DNA from 2 places in the Agrobacterium sp. DKPNP3 genome. Region 1 is predicted to be linked to the other one. Evidence: predicted binding sites of a transcription regulator. Region 1 holds the regulator's gene; the other holds the start of a gene.
The links. The regulator PhoB, encoded in region 1, activates phosphate uptake and scavenging genes when phosphate is short. The targets are predictions, from matches to a motif close to TGTCATNNANCTGTCAT.

Region 1 (7,298 bases):
CATCGGCCTTGCGCATGCGCTGGGCGAAACGGCGCCGCTGCTCCTCATCGGCATGGTGGCATTCGTCGCGAACTATCCGACAACGCCGATGGATCCGTCCACGGCCCTGCCGGTGCAGATTTACATGTGGGCGAATGAGGCAGAGCGCGCCTTTGTCGAACGGACATCCGGCGCTATCATCATCCTGCTTTTGTTCCTCATCGTCATGAATGTGGGCGCAATCCTGTTGCGTCGCCGCTTCGAACGGCGCTGGTAAAGGGAGATTGAGCAATGAACATGTTGTCGGAAGCAGCAGTTGAAAAGGCGCTGGACAAGAAAATGAATGAAGTCTCATACAAGATGATCGGTAAGGACGTATCGGTTTATTACGGCGAAAAGCGTGCGCTTTACGACGTGAACCTCAACGTCCGGGAGAACACCGTGACCGCGCTGATCGGCCCCTCGGGCTGCGGCAAATCCACGTTCCTGCGCACCCTGAACCGTATGAATGACACGATCGACGGCTGCCGCGTCACCGGCAAGATCACGCTTGATACCGACGATATCTACGACCAGGCGATCGATGTGGTGGAACTGCGCGCCCGCGTCGGTATGGTGTTCCAGAAGCCGAACCCCTTCCCGAAGTCGATCTACGAAAACATCTCCTACGGCCCGCGGATCCACGGGCTCGCCCGCAACAAGGCGGATATGGACCAGATCGTTGAGCAGAGCCTCCAGCGAGCCGGTCTATGGAACGAGGTGAAGGACCGTCTGCATGAGTCCGGCACGGGCCTTTCCGGCGGCCAGCAGCAGCGCCTTTGCATCGCCCGTGCGATCGCCGTCAGCCCGGAAGTGATCCTGATGGACGAGCCCTGCTCGGCGCTGGACCCGATTGCCACCGCGAAGGTCGAGGAACTGATCCACGAGCTGCGGACAAACTACACCATCGTCATTGTCACGCACTCCATGCAGCAGGCGGCGCGTGTTTCCCAGCGCACCGCCATGTTCCACCTTGGTCATCTTGTTGAGGAAAACGAAACCGACAAGATGTTCACCAATCCGGATGATCAGCGCACGCAGGATTACATCATGGGCCGCTTCGGCTGATACAGGCCGGCGCTTCAAAGAAACCGAACAAGACTGGTGCCGCTGCCGTGTCCCGCTCCGGGCACGGCCTGCAGGCCAAGCCGGAGGACTAGACCGTGAACCAGACAACGACCCATTCGCATATCATGTCCGCCTATGATGAGGAGTTGAAATTCCTCACACGCCGTATTTCGGAAATGGGTGGCCTTGCCGAACAGATGTGTGCCGACGCCGTGCGGGCGCTCGTGAACTCGGATGCCGCGCTGGCGCAGAAAGTCATTTCTGACGACACCATCCTCGATCACGCCGAGCGTGAGATCGGCGACAAGGCAATCGTCACCATCGCCAAGCGCCAGCCGATGGCGGCAGACCTTCGTGAAATCATCGGCACGCTGCGTATTGCAGCCGATCTCGAGCGTGTGGGCGATCTTGGCAAGAACACGGCCAAGCGCGTGATTGCGGTTGCCGGCACCGGCGTGCCGCGCAAGCTTGCCCGTGGTCTCGAACACCTGTCGGAACTGGCGCTGGTGCAGCTCAAGGAAGTCCTCGACGTCTATTCGACCCGCTCCGCCGAGAAGGCCAATGCCATCCGCGAGCGCGACGAGGAAATCGATGCCATGTACACCTCGCTCTTCCGCGAGCTTCTGACCTACATGATGGAGGACCCGCGCAATATCACGACCTGCACGCATCTTCTGTTCTGCGCCAAGAACATCGAGCGCATCGGCGACCATGCCACCAATATCGCCGAGACAATCTATTACATGACCACCGGCAGCCAGCCGGAGGGCGAGCGTCCGAAGGACGACAGTTCCAACACGCTCGGTTCGGTGACCGAGTAAGAGACAGGCAAAGCCTTGCGGAGTTCAGCATATGGTGCCCAAGATTGCAGTTGTGGAAGATGAGGAAGCGCTCAGCGTCCTTCTTCGTTACAATCTCGAGGCTGAGGGATACGATGTCGACACGATACCCCGTGGTGACGAGGCGGAAATCAGGCTTCAGGAACGTACCCCCGATCTTCTCATTCTAGACTGGATGCTGCCTGGTGTATCCGGTATCGAGCTTTGCCGTCGGCTCAGAATGCGGCCGGAAACGGAACGCCTGCCCATCATCATGCTGACGGCTCGCGGCGAGGAAAGCGAACGTGTTCGTGGCCTCGCAACGGGTGCGGACGATTATGTCGTCAAGCCGTTCTCCACGCCGGAACTCATGGCCCGCGTCAAGGCCATGCTCCGCCGGGCCCGCCCCGAGGTTCTGTCTTCGGTGCTGAAATGCGGGGATATCGAACTGGATCGCGAGACGCATCGCGTTCACCGCAAAAGCCGTGAAGTGCGTCTCGGTCCGACGGAGTTTCGCCTTCTGGAATTCCTGATGACCTCTCCGGGCAGGGTGTTCTCCCGTTCGCAATTGCTCGATGGTGTCTGGGGCCATGATATCTACGTCGATGAGCGTACCGTCGACGTGCATGTCGGACGCCTGCGTAAGGCGCTTAATTTTTCGCACATGCAGGATGTCATCCGCACGGTGCGCGGCGCCGGCTATTCCATGGAAGCCTGAGCGGATGCCATCCGACTGGCGCGTTCCATCAAAGTAATTTTCCGCGAAAAACAAAAGGCCCGAAACCGGATTGGTGTCGGGTCTTTTGTTGTGGTTGATCCCGATCCGCTCTGGTTTTGTCACAAAAAAACGGGCCCGAAGGCCCGTAGTTTTTGAGTGTCGAATGCGTGCCGCAACACTCAAGCCTTACGGCGCTCGCTTACCGGCTGATAGGCGAGTTTCGCATGGAACTTGCAATAGGGCGAAGATTCCAGCGCTTCACAGCCGCAGAAATGGAAATCGTCTTTCAAGGGGTCGCCGACCGGCCATTTGCAGGTGCGCTCGGTCAGTTCCGTCAGCGTCAGACGACGGGAGATTGGCGTGACGACGTTTCTGGAAGGAACGTAATCGAGAACTTCCGCGGTCTCGATGCCGACCTCTTCCTGAAGGGCGGTCGCGGCGTTGGAACGCGTCAGGATCCGGGCCGGTGCAGCGTTGACGCGGCCAGCAAAATTCGCCGCGCGAGGGGCAGGGGCAGCAGTCCGCTTGGGCGCTGTGCGCGCCGAAGTGACAGGACCGCCAGCCTTGACGCGACCCGGCAGGTTGAGACGGTGGACCTTGCCGATGACGGCGTTGCGGCTAACACCGCCCAGCTGCGCTGCTATCTGGCTGGCGCTAAGTCCCTCGGACCACAATTTCTTGAGCTTTTCGACCCGTTCGTCTGTCCAGTTCATGCCGCTTCTCCGCTTTTCGCGTGTATTTTTGGCAGAATCCCTCTCCGTCTCGCGGGAGTGCCGCGAGTGTGGTTTCTGCCTGATTTTTGGTGACTAGTTCCGCCGCATTGCAGTCTAGTAATTAGCGATTAACCTAGTGCCACGCAGACTCCGTGGCAAGAGTCGCGGGAATCATCTCGAATCGATTTTGCGGTTTTCCCCAACTTGCTGGCGGGTTGAGTCAGAAAGGCAACACCTTGGGTCTGGCGCCCAGCCACCTACTAGGGCTTGAGAACCCTAGGGAATACGGACTTTTGTTGACATCGGCAAGCGAAGTGACAATAGTGCCCCTGCCGCCGCGAGGCGGCATTTTTGATTTTCAGGCAAGGGATAACCCTAAGAGCCTATTGACAACCGTCTTACAGCGCATTTGCGCAAGGAGTGATACAGCCATGGCCGAAGCCGCCGCGCCATTGTTCGATACATTTGCAAGAGCCCCCCTGCGTTTTGAGCGAGGCGAGGGCGTCTGGCTGTACACGGAAAGCGGCGAGCGATATCTCGATTTTGCGGCTGGCGTGGCTGTGAATTCGCTGGGCCATGCCCATCCGCACCTTGTGGAGGCGATCAAGACGCAGGCCGAAAAGGTCTGGCACGTCTCCAACCTCTATGAAGTGCCGGGCCAGGAAAAGCTTGCCAAGCGTCTGACGGAAGCAACCTTCGCCGACAAGGTTTTCTTCACCAATTCCGGCGCGGAAGCGCTGGAATGTGCGATCAAGACCGCACGCCGTTACCATTATTCCAAGGGCCATCCTGAGAAGTTTCGCATCATTACCTTTGAAGGCGCCTTCCATGGCCGGACGCTGGCGACGATCGCTGCCGGTGGCCAACAGAAATATCTCGAAGGTTTCGGTCCCAAGGTCGAAGGTTTCGATCAGGTTCCCTTCGGTGACGTCGATGCGCTGAAGGCCGCCATCACGGCCGAAACAGCAGCGCTGCTGATCGAGCCCATTCAGGGCGAGGGCGGCATCCGCGCGCCGGCGAAGGAATTCCTGCAACTGCTGCGCTCGCTCTGTGACGAGCATGGCATGCTGCTGATCTTCGATGAGGTTCAGACCGGCGTCGGACGTACGGGTAAGCTTTTCGCCTATGAGCACACCGGCGTCGCGCCCGATATCATGGCGGTTGCCAAGGGTATCGGCGGCGGGTTCCCGCTTGGCGCCTGCCTCGCAACGGCCGAAGCTGCTTCCGGCATGACGGCGGGTGTGCACGGCACGACCTATGGCGGCAATCCGCTGGCGATGGCCGTCGGCAATGCGGTCCTTGATGTTGTTCTTGCTGACGGCTTTCTGGACAATGTTCGTGATGTCGCGCTTGTGTTCCGCCAGGGGCTTGCCTCATTGAAGGATCGTTACCCCGACGTGATCGAGGAAATTCGCGGCGAAGGCCTGCTTCTCGGCATCAAGGCGAGGATCCCCTCAGGTGAATTGCTCCAGGCCATGCGTGCGGAACATCTGCTTGGTGTACCGGCGGGTGACAATGTCATCCGTCTCCTGCCGCCGCTCGTCACCACCGCGGAGGAGGCCCGTGAGGGTCTGGCGCGCGTGGAAGCGGCCGCCGCATCCCTGACCGCAAAACAGGCGAAAATCGCCTGAGAAAACACTAAAGGGCGGGCCTCTTTGCCGGGGCTCGCGAGCATGGGACAGTTTGAAATGGCTTCACCTAAACATTTTCTCGACCTGTCGGCCGTCGGCTCGCAGGACCTGCGGGCGATTCTCGATGATGCCCGGGCACGCAAGGCGGCGACCAAGGCCGGCACAGCGGAAAAGCCGCTTGCCGGCAAGATGCTGGCTATGATCTTCGAAAAGCCGTCCACCCGCACCCGGGTCTCTTTCGATGTCGGCATGCGCCAGCTTGGCGGCGAAACGCTTTTCCTCTCTGGCACGGAGATGCAACTCGGCCGGGCCGAAACGATCGGCGATACGGCCAAGGTCCTGTCGCGTTATGTCGACGCCATCATGATCCGTACAACGGATCATTCGCGTCTGCTTGAGCTTGCCGAACACGCAACCGTGCCTGTCATCAACGCCCTGACCGATGACACGCACCCCTGCCAGATCATGGCTGACATCATGACCTTCGAGGAACATCGTGGGCCGATAAAAGGCAAGACCATTGCCTGGACGGGCGACGGCAACAATGTCCTCCATTCCTTCGTCGAGGGTTCGGCTCGGTTCGGGTATCGCATGACGATGGCGGTTCCCATGGGTTCCGAACCGCATGATAAGTTCCTGAACTGGGCCCGCAACAATGGCGGCGAGATCGCACTGTATCATGATGCGGAAAAGGCCGTCGCTGGCGCCGATTGCGTGGTGACCGACACCTGGGTTTCCATGAACCAGGAACACAAGGCGCGCGGCCACAACATCTTCCAGCCCTATCAGGTCAACGAAGCGCTGATGGCCAAGGCTGAAAAGGACGCCCTGTTCATGCATTGCCTTCCGGCCCATCGCGGTGAAGAGGTGACGGATGCGGTGATCGACGGCCCGCAATCGGTGGTCTTCGACGAGGCGGAAAACCGCCTCCACGCGCAGAAATCAATCATCGCCTGGTGCATGGGCGTCATCTGAAGATACCACCCGTTTGCTGAACGTCGGACGGGTGCTTGAACTTTTCGGCAGCGATTACCATCTGTTGGACTTCGAAGAGGCTCGTCGGTTTTCTGGCGGGCCTTCATCACGATTTGCACGTTTTTCCCCGGGAGCGGTTTCTCTTCGCGGGTCTCTGTGCGACAAGCAAAAAAGCACATTTTGAAAGCCGGACTTTTGGACGGTAGCGGCGCCGCGGCTGCGCCAAGGAGTATGATATGGCAGATGTAACGGTTGAACTGGACGATCTCGATTTTGCTGGCGACGACAAGGTTGTACCCTTTCAGGTCGAAGGTCTGGATGTGCGCGGCCGCGCGGTTCAGGTTGGGCCATTGCTGAACGCCATTCTCGAGCGGCATGACTATCCGGCCGCAGTCGCCCGGCTGCTCGCGGAAGCGACTGTTCTGACGGCGCTGATCGGCACCTCGCTTAAATTTTCCGGAAAGCTCACGCTTCAGACCAAGGGCGATGGTCCGGTCGACCTTCTAGTTGCTGATTTCACCGCGCCGGAAAGCATGCGCGCTTACGCCCGTTTCGATGAAGAGCGTCTCGCAGCGGCGATTGCCGAGGGCGCCACCTCGCCGGAGCAATTGCTCGGAACCGGCATTCTCGCTTTCACGATCGATCAGGGTGCGGGCATGCAGCCGTATCAGGGCATCGTGCCACTTGATGGCTCATCGCTGGAAGACATTGCCGGGGTATATTTCCGCCAGTCGGAACAGCTTCCCACTCGCGTCCGTCTCGGCGTTGCCGAGTTCTTCGACCGTGATGGCGCCGGCAAGCCGCGCCACGGCTGGCGTGCGGGCGGCGTTATCGCGCAGTTCCTGCCACAGGCGCCCGAGCGGCTACGCATGCGTGATCTGCATGGCGGCGATGGTGATGAAGGCGGCCATGAGGTGCAGGAGGATGATGCCTGGACGGAAGCGGTTACGCTGCTGAACACGGTTGATACCGACGAACTGACCGATCCGCAGGTGCCGGTGGAACGCCTTCTCTTCCGGCTTTTCCATGAGAGCGGCGTACGCATCTATGATCCGCAGGCGGTTTTCGATCGTTGCAGTTGCTCGCGCGACAAGATCAAGGGCGTTCTGTCAGGCTTTACCGCCGAAGAAATCAAGGCGAGCGAGGAAGATGGGGCCATCGCCGTTACCTGCGAGTTCTGCTCCACGACCTACCGCTATGATGTCAGCGAATTTGAAAACGTCTGACGAGGATAGCCGTGCCCTCGCACACCATGATCCCGGCCTCGAGCCGGGATCCAGCATGATCAAGTCTTGATTGCGTAACACTCTCTCACGCTGCAGACGCGCTGTGGCTGGATGCCGCTCTAGTCCGGCAT
Region 2 (7,298 bases), on a different contig from region 1:
GCGGATTGAGGAAGAAACGATTCTTCAGACCTATATGGCCGCGCTTGGCATGGAATGATCGGCTGAAACGACGTCAACGAAAAATCGCCGCTTTTGCGGCGATTTTTGTTTCGGCCTCAATCGAATTCACCCGCGGGTGCCCGCCAGTTTTTCGGAGAGATCGACAGCTTCCTTGCGGGCGTCCTTGTCCGCGGGATAAAGCGCCAGATACCGTTCCCATGCTTTCAGCGCCAGTTCGTCTCGCCCTGACGCTTCGAGAATATTGGCGAGGCTTGCGAGCGCAGGGAAATAGCGAGGCTCTTTTTCCAGCGTCAGGTTGATGTCTGCCATCGCCTTGCGGGTGTCGCCATCGGCGAAGTGAACCATGGCGCGGCGATAGGGCGCCTGCACATAGTCGGGATCAAGCAAAACAACCTGGTCGAGAAAATCGTAAGCGGCGGCGTTGCGCTTTTCGTCGGCAGCTTCACCTGCCCATTGCATCAGGAGATTGATCGTCGCGCTGCCAGAATCATTCCATTCGGCGGCGATCTGGTTGGCGATGCTGCGCGCCTTGACCGCATTTCGTTCTTTTTTCAGCGACGCGAAAAGCGTGTCGATGGTCTTTGCCGGAGATGGCGCCGATTCGGCAGTAGTGGCTGGTTTTCCGTCTGCCGCATAGGCAACAGCAGCCGTTCCCGCAAAGGCAAGGCTTGAGAGCAGAAAGCCCTGAGCAAGAATAACAGCGGTGCAAAAACGATTTGGGCGCATAGGTTAAAGCTTAACCCGGCTGCGCCCAATATCAAATGCAAACTTCTGAACTGTCAACAATGTGATCCACGACATCGTCGCGAACCGCAGTCGTGGTCAATCAGCCCTGACGAGCCTTGAAGCGCGGGTTCTGCTTGTTGATGATGTAGACGCGGCCCTTGCGGCGAACCAGGCGGTTATCGCGATGACGGGCCTTAAGCGCTTTAAGCGAATTCTTGATCTTCATTTTACTGGTCCGCAGTTTTGCACGGTTTATGCCGTGCTATTCAAACAATCAAAAGCGCGCAACGGGGCGCGCTCTTTTCGGTTGGCAGGCAGATACCTGTTTGAGCCCTGCCTGTCAACACTTGCCCGTGTCTTTGCCTTAAAAGACTAGGCTTTTCCTGTGTGCAGAAGCTGCGTCACATGGCCCATCTTGCGGCCTGGCCGTGCTTCTGTCTTGCCGTAGAGATGCACGAGACAGTCTTTTTTCGACAGCCATGTCGGCACGTCGTTGATGTCGTCGCCGATCAGGTTGGTCATGATGCAGTCGGAATGGCGTTCCGTGCTGCCGGGGTGAAGGCCCGACACGGCACGAATGTGCTGCTCGAACTGGGAGATCACACAGGCCGCCTCCGTCCAGTGGCCGGTATTATGGACGCGCGGCGCCATTTCATTGGCGACCAGCGAACCGTCAGGCAGCACGAAGAACTCAATGCCGATGACACCCACATAATCGAGCGCGGCAAGAAGCTTTTCTGCCGATTGAACGGCGAGAGCCTTCGCGGCGTCTGACAGTGCCGCCGGAACGGTCGACGTGTGCAGGATGCCGTTCAGATGGACGTTCTCGGCCGGATCGTAACAGGTGACGGTGCCGTCCTGGAAACGGGCGGCGATCAAAGAGATTTCCCGCTCGAAGGCTACGAAGCTTTCCAGGATCAGCGGCACGCCGCCGAGCGCCGCAAAGGCGCCTGCGGCGTCTTCGCCGCCCCGGAAAAGACGCTGCCCCTTGCCGTCATAACCCATGCGGCGAGTCTTCAGCACGCCTTTATCACCAAAGGCGGCCAAGGCTGCTTCCAGTTCTTCCTGGCTATCCACGGCGCGGAAATCGGCGGTGGGAATGCCGCAGTTGTTGAGGAAGCGCTTCTCCGTCAACCGATCCTGCGAGGCGCTGAGCGCTTTTGCAGGCGGGTAGACCGGCACGGAGAGGCTGAGTTTTTCAGCCGCTGTAACCGGGACATTTTCAAATTCGTAAGTGACGACATCGCAACGGCTTGCGAGTTCCGCAAGCGCCGTCGCGTCATCATATGCCGCAACGATCTGATCGTTGCAGACTTGCGCTGCCGGACAATCCGCCTGCGGCTCCAGCACGATGGTCCGGTGGTTGAGACGCGCGGCGGCCATCGACAGCATGCGGCCAAGTTGCCCGCCGCCGATGATGCCGATGGTGAGATTGGTGGTCTTTGCCATGGCGTCTGTCGTCACTGGGCGCTGTCCATGGGATATTCCGCGACGGCGGCCGATTGGCGCGCGCGCCAGGCATCCAGCCGGTCGGCCAGATCTTCATCGCTGAGCGCAAGCACTGCTGCGGCAAGAAGTGCGGCATTGATCGCGCCAGCCTTGCCGATGGCAAGCGTGCCTACGGGGATGCCGGCGGGCATCTGCACGATGGAATAGAGGCTGTCCTGACCGGACATGGTCTTGGACTGAACCGGAACACCAAAAACAGGCAGCGGGGTCATGGCTGCGGTCATGCCCGGCAGATGGGCGGCGCCGCCCGCACCCGCGATGATGACCTTGAAGCCTTCGTCCTTCGCGCCATTGGCGAAGTCATAAAGCCGGTCGGGCGTGCGGTGGGCGGAAATGATACGGGCTTCGTATTCTATGTCGAGCGCATCCAGCGTGTCGGCGGCGTTCTTCATGGTCTCCCAGTCGGACTGGCTGCCCATGATGATGGCGACGGGGGGCGTTTCTGCTGTCACGTAATCTCTCCGGCTCAGGCGATGATATCGGGAATGACCTGGTCTTCAAGCTGGGTCATCTTGTCCTTGACCGCCAGCTTTTTCTTCTTCATGCGCTGGATTCTCAGCGCATCGCAGCTGGTCTGGATCATCGCGTTGATTGCCGCGTCGTAATCCTCATGCTCCTGGCGCAGACGCGCCAGCGTGAGCCTGATGTCCGCCTGGTCCTGATCGGGCATCTCGTCATCCCCATTTTATGCCGCCGGATCGGCTCCGGCGTGTCTCTGATCGTAAACGAGCCTCTATCATCAAATCGCGGTAACGGGAAGTTATCCCTTGCGACCAAATTGCCCACTTATTGCCTTCATTTCGCCTTCGACAAGCGGCGCGATCCGTGTCACATTGCCGTCGTAAACCTGAAACTCCAGCGATGGAGAGCTGGAGGTAGGTTCAAAAAGGAAGGACGTGCCGCATGACCATTCAGGCTCATATTGCATCGCTCGAAAAGAAACACGGTGCTCTGGAGGAGGAGCTCGAAAGTATTCTTGCTTCCCCGTCGTCTGACGATAAAGAGATCGCGGACCTTAAACGTCGAAAACTGCGCCTGAAGGATGAACTCCAGAGGCTCAAGGCCTCAACAAGGCATTAATTTTGCCGGAGCACCGATCCTCGATGAACGAAGGGTCGGTGGTCTGAGCCTTCAAGCCCTGGCGGCCCAACCGGCTTCCAGGGCTTTTTATTGCGCGGTTCAGAATGGCAGCCCGTCCCATAACAGCTTCAGCGCCGCAATCAGCGCCATGGAATACATCAGCGGGTAAAAGACCGACGGTTTCAGATATTTGACGACCCGTGCGCCGGCTAGCGTCGCCACCATTGCCACCGGCAGCAGGCTCGCCGATGTCTTGAGGTTGGTGGCATCAAGTGCGCCGAGCGCAAAATAGGGAATGAGCTTGATTGCGTTCATGATGGCGAAGAAGCGCACGCTCATGCCGGTATAGGTCTTCGGGTCGAGCTTCAGCGGCAGCACGTAAATCTGGAAGGGCGGTCCCCCCGCATGTGCCACGAAACTGGCATAGCCGGAGAGAGATGACCAGAGTGTGGCAGCCGCAGGTCTTTGCGGCTTGGCTGGGATTTCCTGGCCATTGCGGCTTTTGAAGCTCTCATAGAAATACCGCAGCACGAACAGGATCGTGACCGAGGCGACGACGAGGCGCATGGCGTCGGCGGATACGAGGCTCGACGTCGCCCAGCCGAGCGCGATGCCGGCGATGGCGCCGGGGAGCATGATGAGCAGCGTTTCCCGGTGGTTATGATGCCGCCAGGCCCACAGCGCCACGAGATCCATGACGATCAGGATCGGCAGGAAGATTGCCGCTGCCTGCACGGGTGAAACGGCAAGCGCCATCAAAGGTACGCCCATGAGCGCCAATGCGCCGCCAAGACCTCCTTTGGAAAGGCCGACGAGGACGACTGCGGGAATGGCGACGAGATAAAAATGAAAATCGGTCAGCATGGATGGACGGTTGATCCTTTCGCCGGTCCGGTTTATCGGATTTGTCATATGAAAACGAGTGCAGATTGCGCAGCAAGCGTCTTCTGTCTGAAATGGACGAACCGATGACCCCAGTTGAAGATCGTTGCCGCCTTGTCCTCATCGTTCCGCAGATGGACGATGCGCAAAAGCAGGCGACCGCGGTGGAGGAGGCGTTGCGGGGCGGCGACGTCGCATCCGTTATCATTCCGCAATATGGTCTGGATGACGCTGCTTTCCAGAAACGTGCCGAACTGATCGTGCCCGTCGTGCAGAAGGCCGGTGCAGCAGCGCTTATCGCGGGCGATAGCCGTGTTGCCGGCCGGGTGAAGGCGGACGGGCTGCATGTTATCGGCAATGGCGAGGCGCTTGCGGAGGCCGTGGAAAAATTCACGCCGAAGCTGATCATCGGCGGCGGCAATGCGGATGATCGTCACAAAGCTCTTGAGCAGGGCGAGGCCAACCCTGACTACGTGTTTTTCGGAAAGCTGGAGGGCGATATCAAGCCTGAGGCACACCCGAAAAATCTGGCGCTTGGCGAGTGGTGGGCGTCGATGATCGAAATTCCTGCCATTGTCATGGGCGGGACCGACCTGTCCTCGGTTGTTGCCGTGGCAGAAACCGGTGTGGAGTTTGTGGCGATGCGCAGCGCCGTTTTTGACAATGCCGGCGGTGCGGCCCAGGCGGTTTTGGAAATCAACGCCCTGCTTGACGAAAAAGCGCCACGGTTTGACGGTTGATACAGGCCATGATCATGCGCTCGCTTCCACGCTGCCTTTCCGTTTCGCTGCTGGCGCTCGCTTTCGGCGGGCCGGCGGGTGTCGTGTTTGCCCAGTCCGGGCCGCAGAGCGAAAGCAACGCGCTTTCCCGCCAGCTGGAAAATGAGGCGCAGCCGACCCGGCAGGGCCGGGTGCAATCCGAAGAACAAAAGGACCTGCAGCCCTCCGCGGGTGTGAATGTCTATCAGCGGATGGGCGCTGAGTTACCGGCACTGCCGCCGGAGAAGGAATTCAAGGGCCGGGTGGATGAGGCCTATGGCCATTTTCAGCGTGGCGAATATGTTCAGGCGCTCGACAAGGCGCTGACCCGCGCGCAGAGCGGCGACGCAGCGGCCCAGACACTGGTTGCCGAAATGATGTCGCGCGGCCTTGGCATCGCACGCGACGAGAAAACCGCTGCCTTCTGGTACCAGCAGGCGGCAGAGGGCGGCGACCCCGTCGCCATGTTCAAATTTGCGCTGATCCTGATGGAGGGCAAGTTCGTCACGCGCGACAAGGCAAAGGCTGACGATTACATGCGGCGGGCGGCGGAAGCCGGCAACGCCTCTGCCCAGTTCAACTGGGGCCAGATTCTGGTTTCGGAAAATCCGGGCGCCAAGGGTCTGCTGATGGCCTTGCCGTTTTATGAAAAATCCGCCGAGCAGGGGATTGCAGACGCTCAATATGCGGTATCGCAGATCTACTGGTCAGTGAAAGACGTGCCTGCGGATAAGAAAGCCAAGGCACGCGACTGGCTGATGCGTGCGGCAAAGGCTGGATATGACACCGCTCAGGTCGATCTCGGCATCTGGCTGGTCAATGGTTTCGGCGGTGAACGCAATCTGGATGAGGGCTTCCGCTGGCTTTATGGCGCGGCGCAGCGCGGCAATATCGTTGCGCAAAATAAGGTCGCGCATCTTTACGTACAGGCGCTTGGCACTCGGCCGGACCCCATCGAGGCCGCCAAATGGTACGTGCTTTCCCGCCGTGCGGGCCTGAAGGATCCGAAGCTGGAAGACTTCTATCTCGGCATCACCGACGAGCAGCAGAAAAAGGCGATTGAGGCGGCAAATCGTTTCCGCCCGAGCTGATGCTGCCGTTGCGACACAACGTTCGGGCTTTTTACCTTGAATTTCCGCGCGTTTTGTGGTCTTGAACCGCAAACTTTCAATTCATGAAAATAATGACGTGCCGGCCCGGCGAGCTTCCGGTCGGTTCGCAAGCTTTCCAGGAAACAACATCGATGGCCCGTTCAGCCCTTCTCAATGTCATGGTTCAGGCCGCCATCAAGGCGGGTAAGTCTTTGTCGCGTGACTTCGGTGAAGTGCAGAACCTTCAGGTTTCGGTCAAGGGACCGAGCGATTTCGTCTCCCAGGCAGACCTGAAAGCTGAAAAGATCGTGCGCGAAGAGCTGATGAAGGCTCGCCCGACCTATGACTTCCTGGGTGAGGAAGGCGGCGAGGAAAAGGGCACAGACGGCGCGCATCGCTGGATCGTTGATCCGCTTGATGGCACCACTAATTTCCTGCACGGCATTCCGCATTTCGCAGTTTCCATCGCGCTGGAGCGTAACGGCGAGATTGTCGCTGGCGTGATCTTCAACCCGGCGACCGATGAACTCTACACGGCCGAGCGTGGCGGTGGCGCATTCCTTAATGATCGCCGCATCCGCGTTGCCGCGCGCAAGGCCCTGACGGATTGCGTCATTGGCTGTGGCGTGCCGCATCTCGGTCGCGGCAACCACGGCAAGTTCCTGGTGGAACTTCGCCATGTCATGGGTGAGGCTGCCGGCATCCGCCGTATGGGTGCTGCGTCGCTCGATCTCGCCTACGTCGCAGCAGGCCGCCTCGACGGTTACTGGGAGGCCGACCTCTCGCCATGGGACATGGCTGCCGGTCTGGTGCTGATTCGCGAAGCTGGCGGCTTCGCCTCCGACATCAAGGGCGGCTCTGATATCTTCGGAAGCGGGACTGTGGCTGCCGGTAATGAATATATCCACAAGGCGCTCGTTGAAGTCGCAAATCGGCCCATTCCCGGCCGTTGATTGATTTCAACGGAAACTCCTTGATTTCTTCAGGTTTGGGACGCCCGGCGGGTCATCGCCGGGCGTTTTTGGTTCGCGTTACCCGCGCCCGGCTTTTTTTCATGAAATGCCTGTGACGAAAGACGGGCTTTTCGCTTCAAATCGTCGCAATTTTCAAATAGCTTTCCGCTGGATAGGTGACCATAGGGAATGCGAACGTTATGGCGGATTCGGAGCGGCTCGATCTTGGTGCCGAGAAACCGGTGATCACACGGGAATATAGCCACAAGCTGTCCAGT

Region 2: a site for PhoB is predicted at 3,083-3,099, ahead of ACUTJJ_RS00840 (YdcH family protein). Genes of this name have one in related genera too.

The regions. Positions count from the first base shown of each region.
Region 1 is NZ_JBQYSN010000006.1:35,601-42,898, forward strand. It holds gene pstA (phosphate ABC transporter permease PstA) at 1-256, shown strand, start outside; gene pstB (phosphate ABC transporter ATP-binding protein PstB) at 271-1,086, shown strand; gene phoU (phosphate signaling complex protein PhoU) at 1,212-1,907, shown strand; gene phoB (phosphate regulon transcriptional regulator PhoB) at 1,939-2,622, shown strand; gene ACUTJJ_RS03110 (GcrA family cell cycle regulator) at 2,802-3,335, opposite strand; gene ACUTJJ_RS03115 (aspartate aminotransferase family protein) at 3,767-4,966, shown strand; gene argF (ornithine carbamoyltransferase) at 5,024-5,941, shown strand; gene ACUTJJ_RS03125 (Hsp33 family molecular chaperone) at 6,178-7,167, shown strand.
Region 2 is NZ_JBQYSN010000002.1:14,178-21,475, reverse strand. It holds gene ACUTJJ_RS00870 (DUF2312 domain-containing protein) at 1-58, shown strand, start outside; gene ACUTJJ_RS00865 (hypothetical protein) at 127-747, opposite strand; gene ykgO (type B 50S ribosomal protein L36) at 848-973, opposite strand; gene ACUTJJ_RS00855 (5-(carboxyamino)imidazole ribonucleotide synthase) at 1,120-2,196, opposite strand; gene purE (5-(carboxyamino)imidazole ribonucleotide mutase) at 2,208-2,675, opposite strand; gene ACUTJJ_RS00845 (YdcH family protein) at 2,723-2,926, opposite strand; gene ACUTJJ_RS00840 (YdcH family protein) at 3,160-3,336, shown strand; gene ACUTJJ_RS00835 (sulfite exporter TauE/SafE family protein) at 3,436-4,200, opposite strand; gene ACUTJJ_RS00830 (thiamine phosphate synthase) at 4,305-4,958, shown strand; gene ACUTJJ_RS00825 (tetratricopeptide repeat protein) at 4,967-6,067, shown strand; gene ACUTJJ_RS00820 (inositol monophosphatase family protein) at 6,220-7,020, shown strand; gene ACUTJJ_RS00815 (flagellar motor protein MotA) at 7,221-7,298, shown strand, end outside.